Regions from separate parts of the Bacillus sp. C-3-6 genome, predicted to be linked through region 2. Evidence: riboswitches for the same ligand, from Rfam matches in the RefSeq annotation. Region 2 holds a riboswitch; the other holds the start of a gene.
What was found. A riboswitch is a leader RNA that binds a small molecule or an ion and turns the genes downstream of it on or off. The one in region 2 is predicted to bind S-adenosylmethionine.
Positions count from the first base shown of each region.

Region 1: another riboswitch for S-adenosylmethionine. It lies ahead of metI (cystathionine gamma-synthase/O-acetylhomoserine thiolyase); the one in region 2 lies ahead of ACW0JX_RS26410 (bifunctional O-acetylhomoserine aminocarboxypropyltransferase/cysteine synthase).

Region 1 covers NZ_CM137247.1:4,038,163-4,041,583, forward strand. Annotated here, with positions in the region: gene ACW0JX_RS20720 (bifunctional homocysteine S-methyltransferase/methylenetetrahydrofolate reductase) at 1-1,314, opposite strand, end outside; SAM riboswitch class I at 1,385-1,494, opposite strand; SAM riboswitch class I at 1,698-1,808, shown strand; gene metI (cystathionine gamma-synthase/O-acetylhomoserine thiolyase) at 1,903-3,015, shown strand; gene metC (cystathionine beta-lyase) at 3,012-3,421, shown strand, end outside.
Region 2 covers NZ_CM137247.1:5,132,295-5,135,715, forward strand. Annotated here, with positions in the region: gene metA (homoserine O-acetyltransferase MetA) at 1-24, opposite strand, end outside; gene ACW0JX_RS26410 (bifunctional O-acetylhomoserine aminocarboxypropyltransferase/cysteine synthase) at 8-1,306, opposite strand; SAM riboswitch class I at 1,399-1,511, opposite strand; gene ACW0JX_RS26415 (chloride channel protein) at 1,832-3,061, shown strand; gene ACW0JX_RS26420 (YjjG family noncanonical pyrimidine nucleotidase) at 3,107-3,421, opposite strand, start outside.

The DNA.
Region 1 (3,421 bases), 1.1 Mb from region 2:
TTTAATGAGCTCAATAGAGGACAAATCGTATACAGAAGTTGCACCAGGAAAATCACCAACGCGCGCTGGATCACCAGTTAAAGCTAACACTTCTTCCATCCCTAACGCCGATAAACCTAACAAATGAGATTGTAGTCCAATGACGTTATGATCCCTACACGTTAAATGTGTCAATACCGGGATATCATGCTTCGTTAATAACGCACCCATTGCCATATTAGAAATACGAGGCGATGCTAATGAATTATCTGCTAGAGTAATAGCATCTGCTCCCGCTCTTTTTAAAGCTCTTGCTCCTTCAAAAAACCGCTGTGTATCTAACGTTTTCGGTGGATCTAATTCCACTACAACTGTCGTTTGTTTTTTCGCTTTCTCTGCTAGAGTGACGTGAGCCTTCGAACGTTTCTCATGCGTATGAACAACTTTCGGCCTTTGAATGGTGTCTTTTTCTATTACAGGTGTAACATTCGCAACAGCGTGCTTCATACTTTGAATATGTTCTGGAGTCGTACCACAACAACCACCTAATAACCGAATACCTTGCTCAATAAATCTCGGCGTCATCGCCTCAAAATAAGCTGGGCTTCCCTCATATACGTAACGTCCCTCCACATAATTCGGGAGACCTGCATTTGGGTATGCTGATAAATAGCCATTTTGCGGAATCGATATCATTTTGAAAGCCTCCGTCATATGAAGCGGCCCTAGTTGACAATTTAATCCAACAACATTTGCACCGTAATCTATAAGTTGCTTTAATATTTCATTGACATCATTTCCATTTTGAGTCGTACCTGCTTCATGTAACGCTAATTGAGCAACAATTGGAATGTTCGTTTGCTTACGCAATACTTTAACAGCATGAAGTAATTCAAATTCATCGTAAAAAGTTTCTAATAGTAATCCATCAACCTGTTCTTCTAGTAAAGCCCCTGCCTGTTCAAGTAGCATAAACTCCCTTTCCATATCAGTCGTTGTAACGGCTCCGATATGTTTCATACCACCAATTGTTCCTAAAATTGCATTTTTATCTGTCACAGATGCTTTCGCCAGTTTTACTGCCGCTCTATTAATTTCTGTAACTTGATTTTCTAAGCCGTACATACGTAATTTCGCCTCATTTGCTCCATACGTATTCGTTTGAATTACATCTGCTCCAGCAGCTACATATTGTTTATGAATCGATATAATTAAGTCTGGATCAGATACATTCAATTCTTCAAAGCTACTTTGCAAGCCATGTGAATGCAATAACGTCCCAACCGCACCATCACCTATTACAATTCCTTTTGATAATAAATCTAGTAATTTCACGAATCTCCCTCATTTCTATCAATATAAAAACCCCCTCTTCACTTTGAAGAGGGGGACATAATCGTTCCTCCTCTTATTATGCAAAACATTCGTTTTGCAGGTATTAGCACCGTTTCAAACATTTCGTTTGAAGGTTGCCGGGTTTCACAGGGCCTTTCCCTCCACCGCTCTCAATAAGAGTTGTCTTTATTATTTTATTTATGTAGCTAAAAGGAAATGCGTTCCCCTTTTAACAATGTTTGTTAATTTTTTAATAAATTTAGCATGCACAAAAGTAAAAGTCAATGACACTTGCGGAAAAATAAAAATTTTTCAAAATAAAGTTGCAATTCAATTATCTTTTGTTGTAAAGTTAAAAACATAATAAAAATTTCATACGAACATTCTTATCTAGAGAGGTAGAGGGACTGGCCCTGTGACGCCTCAGCAACCATTAACATTTTGTTAATAAGGTGCTAATTCCAGCAAATTGTGAAAGATTTGACAGATGAGAAGAAGACTCTATTCAAACCGAAAGCCTTCTTCTTAGAAGGCTTTTTTTATTTTATATTCACTTAATGTTTCAATTTAAAAAGGAGGAATTTTCACATGTCAACAATCGAAACAAAACTAGCACAAATCGGCAATCGCAGTGAAACTACAACTGGAACGGTTAATCCACCAGTTTATTTCTCAACCGCTTATCGTCATGAAGGAATTGGTAAATCTACTGGCTTTGACTATTCACGAACTGGCAATCCAACTCGAGGTCTTTTAGAACAGGCAATCGCAGACTTAGAATATGGCGAACAAGGTTATGCCTGTAGTTCAGGGATGGCGGCTGTTCTCCTCGTCCTTTCTCTATTCCGCTCTGGAGACGAACTTATTGTATCTGAAGATTTATACGGTGGAACGTATCGATTATTTTCTGAACATGAAAAAAAGTGGAATGTTCGATGTAGATACGTAAATACACAGTCTATTAAACAAATTGAGCAAGCTATCACAACTGAAACGAAGGCTATTTTCATAGAAACTCCAACTAATCCATTAATGCAAGTTACTGATATTGCTGCAGTCGCAACTGTAGCGAAAAGGCACGGACTACTTCTTATTGTAGACAACACATTCTACACACCTTATATACAGCAACCATTAACAGAAGGTGCTGACATTGTACTTCACAGCGCAACGAAATATTTAGGGGGACATAACGATGTACTAAGCGGACTTGTCGTTGCAAAAGGAAAGGAACTTTGTGAAGAAATCGCTCATTATCATAATGCATCAGGTGCAGTTTTAAGCCCATTTGACTCATGGTTATTAATTCGCGGTATGAAAACGTTAGCGCTTCGCATGAGACAGCATGAAGAAAATGCGAAAGCAGTTGTTGCATATTTAAATGATGAAGACGGGGTGACAGATGTATTTTATCCTGGAAGAGGCGGCATGATTTCATTTCGCCTTAAAGATGAAGCTTGGATTAATCCATTCTTACAATCTTTATCCTTAATTACATTTGCCGAAAGTCTTGGTGGTGTAGAAAGTTTAATGACTTATCCAGCAACGCAAACACATGCTGATATTCCTGAAGAAATTAGAACAGCAAACGGTGTATGTAATCGTCTTCTTCGATTCTCCGTTGGCATTGAAAATAGTAACGATTTAATTCAAGACTTAAAGCAAGCCATTAAACTTGTAAAAGAAGGTGTAAGAATATGAGTTATTCTATAGATACACTCTTACTACACAACCAATATAAACATGACTCGCAAACAGGAGCTGTGAACGTTCCTATCTATAACACATCAACTTTTCACCAGTTTGATGTAGATACGTTCGGAAAATATGACTATAGCAGGTCAGGAAATCCAACTCGTGAAGCTCTTGAAGATATCATTGCTTTATTAGAAGGTGGAACAAAGGGATTCGCCTTTGCATCAGGCATTGCAGCGATTTCCACTGCATTCCTCCTTCTTTCACAAGGTGATCACGTACTCATTTCAGAAGATGTATACGGAGGAACTTACCGAGTGATAACTGAGGTACTCTCCCGTTACGGTGTTTCACATACATTTGTTGATATGACCAATTTAGAAGAAATAAAACAAAGCATTAAACCAAATAC
Region 2 (3,421 bases):
ATCTTTATCAATTATGATCGGCATGTGTTTTGCCTCCAACTAGAGCTGCTTCCAAATCTGCAATAATATCAGAAACATCTTCTATACCAACCGATAAACGAATTAAATCAGATGTAACACCAGCTAACCGCTGATCTTCAGCATTTAATTGTCTATGCGTCGTACTAGCGGGATGTATAACGCAAGTTCGTGCATCAGCTACGTGTGTTACAAGAGTTGCTAGTTTTACATTTGCAATAAATTCTTTTGCTGCTTCTAATCCCCCTTTAATACCAAATGTTAAAACCCCACTAGCACCTTTTTTCAAATACTTTTGTACTAACGAGTAATTTTCATTACTATCTAATCCCGGATAATTCACCCATTCAATACGTTCATGATTAGCAAGCCACTTAGCAACTGCCAGAGCATTTTCGCTATGACGCTCCATTCGTAAATGCAAAGTCTCTAAGCCAATATTGCTAATATATGCATTGAATGGGCTCATACAATTTCCATAATCTCTTAATAGTTGAACACGTGCTTTCACAATATATGCTGCTGCACCAAAGTTTTGAACGTAACTTACACCGTGATAACTTGGATCTGGTTCAACAAGCTCAGGATATTTTCCATTTGTCCAATCAAAGTTTCCACCGTCAATTACAATACCGCCTAAAGAGCTCGCATGCCCATCGATATATTTAGTCGTAGAATGAACAATAATATTTGCCCCATATTCAAACGCTTGGCATAAATAAGGAGTTGCTAATGTATTATCAACGATAAAAGGTACCTCTAATTCTTTAGCGGCAGCTGAAAATTCTTTGAAATTTAAAACATTCATCGCTGGATTTCCTAATGATTCTGCATAGATAAGTTTCGTCTTATCGTTAGCAAGTGCCGTAATTTCATCTGCCGTTAAATTTGGATTAAAGAACGTAACATCAATGCCAAGCTTACGTAAACTCACCCCAAATAAATTAAACGTTCCCCCGTAAACAGTTGAAGAGCAAAGTAAATGATCCCCACTACTACAAATATTTAAAACTGCGAGCATAATAGCTGCTTGCCCAGAAGCCGTTGCAACAGCTCCTACACCGCCTTCTAAATCTGATAACTTCTGCTCAAATGCGGCTAGAGTAGGGTTTCCAATACGCGTATAAATATATCCTTCTGCCTCTAAGTTAAATAGAGCTGCTAAATCATCCGAAGTATCGTATTTATAAGTTGTGCTTTGATAAAGTGGTAAAACACGTGGTTCACCATTCTTTGGCGTATAGCCACCTTGCACACAAATCGTTCCTTTTCCCCATGATTCTCCCATCTCTCATTCTCCTTTCTTTTATACAAAATAAAAAACTGCCCCTTTCCTGAAAACAAGAAAGGAGCAGTTTGAAAACACGCTCTAAAGGCTCTTTCTTATCTCTCAGGATTACTACCTGCAGGATTTGGCACAATTCCGTTATACGGCTATACGGCTGTTGCCAAGGTTTCATCGGGCCTGTCCCTCCACCTTTTCTTGATAAGACTATGCAATTACCGTTGATTTTATAGCAATAATTTCCTAATGTCAAACAGTTTTTCTGAATGTTCTAAAATAAATGTTAACAGTTTCATATAAAGCAACAAAAGAAATATATTCTAGTCTATTTCAAAAAAGACCTTTAAAAAACTCAAATCAGTCTATAAAATTAAATAAGTAATTTAACCTATAAATTCAAATTCTCTAAAATTCAGCCTATATGTTGAATAGGCGGTCCTCTCAAAAAGATACTATATATATTCAATCCATTTTCCACTAGTATATTTCACTTTTTCCCTACTAAGATTTACATAACGGAGGTATAACATGACAAATAAAAAAGATATGCAGTACATACTTGCTCTATATGGCATTCTTCTAGGATCTATAGTAGGAGCTACAGTCTGGTTATTTTTAGTCACAATAAATATTGGAATCCACTTTATTTGGGGATACTTGCCTGAAGTTCTCTCTTATCCCTCTTATTACACCCTTTGCGTAACAATAATTGGCGGGGTCCTCGTTGGTCTATCACAAAAATATTTCGGTATATATCCACGCCTTATGCCTGAAGTGATGACTGAATATAAAAAAACTGGTCGAATCGAATATCGCTTTGTCCATCAGGCTACTTTAACAGCGATTATTGTTTTAATTTTCGGAGCTAGTCTTGGTCCAGAAGCCGCACTAGTTGGAATTATAGGCGGACTGTGCACATGGGTAGGGGATCGCTTTAAATTTGCCTTAAAGGGTATGAATGAGCTAACCGAGATTGGAATTGGCGCTACTTTAAGTGTCATTTTTAACGCACCATTATTCGGTTATTTAGCACCGAATGAAAATGAGGGGGAACAAATTGCTGCTTTTTCTAAAGGAAAAAAGGCAATTGTATACTTAGCTACTACTTTCGCAGGTTTTTCTGTTTATTTACTACTGAGTAAACTCGATAATCGTGGATCCTTTATTGTTGATTTCGGGGAAGGTGCACTTTCTTTCAATGAATGGATCGCATTTCTTCCACTTGCTAGTATCGGTGCTATAGTTGGTTTCTTTTATTTCAAGTTAGAATTCACATTAGAGAAGTTAATTCACCCTTTTAGGGAATACAAGCTGACACTCGGAATTATCGGTGGCATTTTATTAGGAATTGCAGGAACTTTTCTTCCGTACACATTATTTTCAGGGGAACATCAATTAAAAGAGTTAGTTGTTGAATGGAGCCATTTATCTTTTTGGATACTACTTCTTTCAGGGATTTTAAAGTTGTGTATTACTGCCGTTTGTTTGAACACAGGGTGGCGGGGTGGACATATCTTCCCAATTATATTTTCTGGGTCAAGTATCGGATACGCTGTAGCATCTATTCTTCCTATAGATCCAGTAGCATCCGTTGCTATCGTAACGACAGCAATTTCAAGCTATGCGTTACGAAAGCCAATAGCTATAACATTACTATTACTTATGTTTTTCCCGCTTAATTTACTATTGCCCATGCTTGGTGCAGCTGCTATCGGGAATGCCTTTCCACTCCCAAAACATAACGAAAATAAAAATTAATAAAAATAGGCAGTGGGGACGAAAGCTCCACTGCCTATTTTTTTATTACACATGCTGCTTTAATAACGCTTCTAACTCCTCAAAATTATGCACTTCATATGTCGGTATAATCCCACTATCATTTAATTTCCTTTCTGGATTAAACCAACAAGTATCAATTCCCGCTACATATCCACCTTTAATATCAGCGCTTAATGAATCACCAATAATCAGCCCTTCTTCAGGTGCAAAGTTAGGAATCCGTTCAAAAACATAATCAAAATACTCTTTCATCGGCTTTTGAAAACCTGTATCTTCCGAAACAAAAACATCTTTAAACAATAAATGTAACCCTGCATTACGCAAACGTTTATCTTGCGT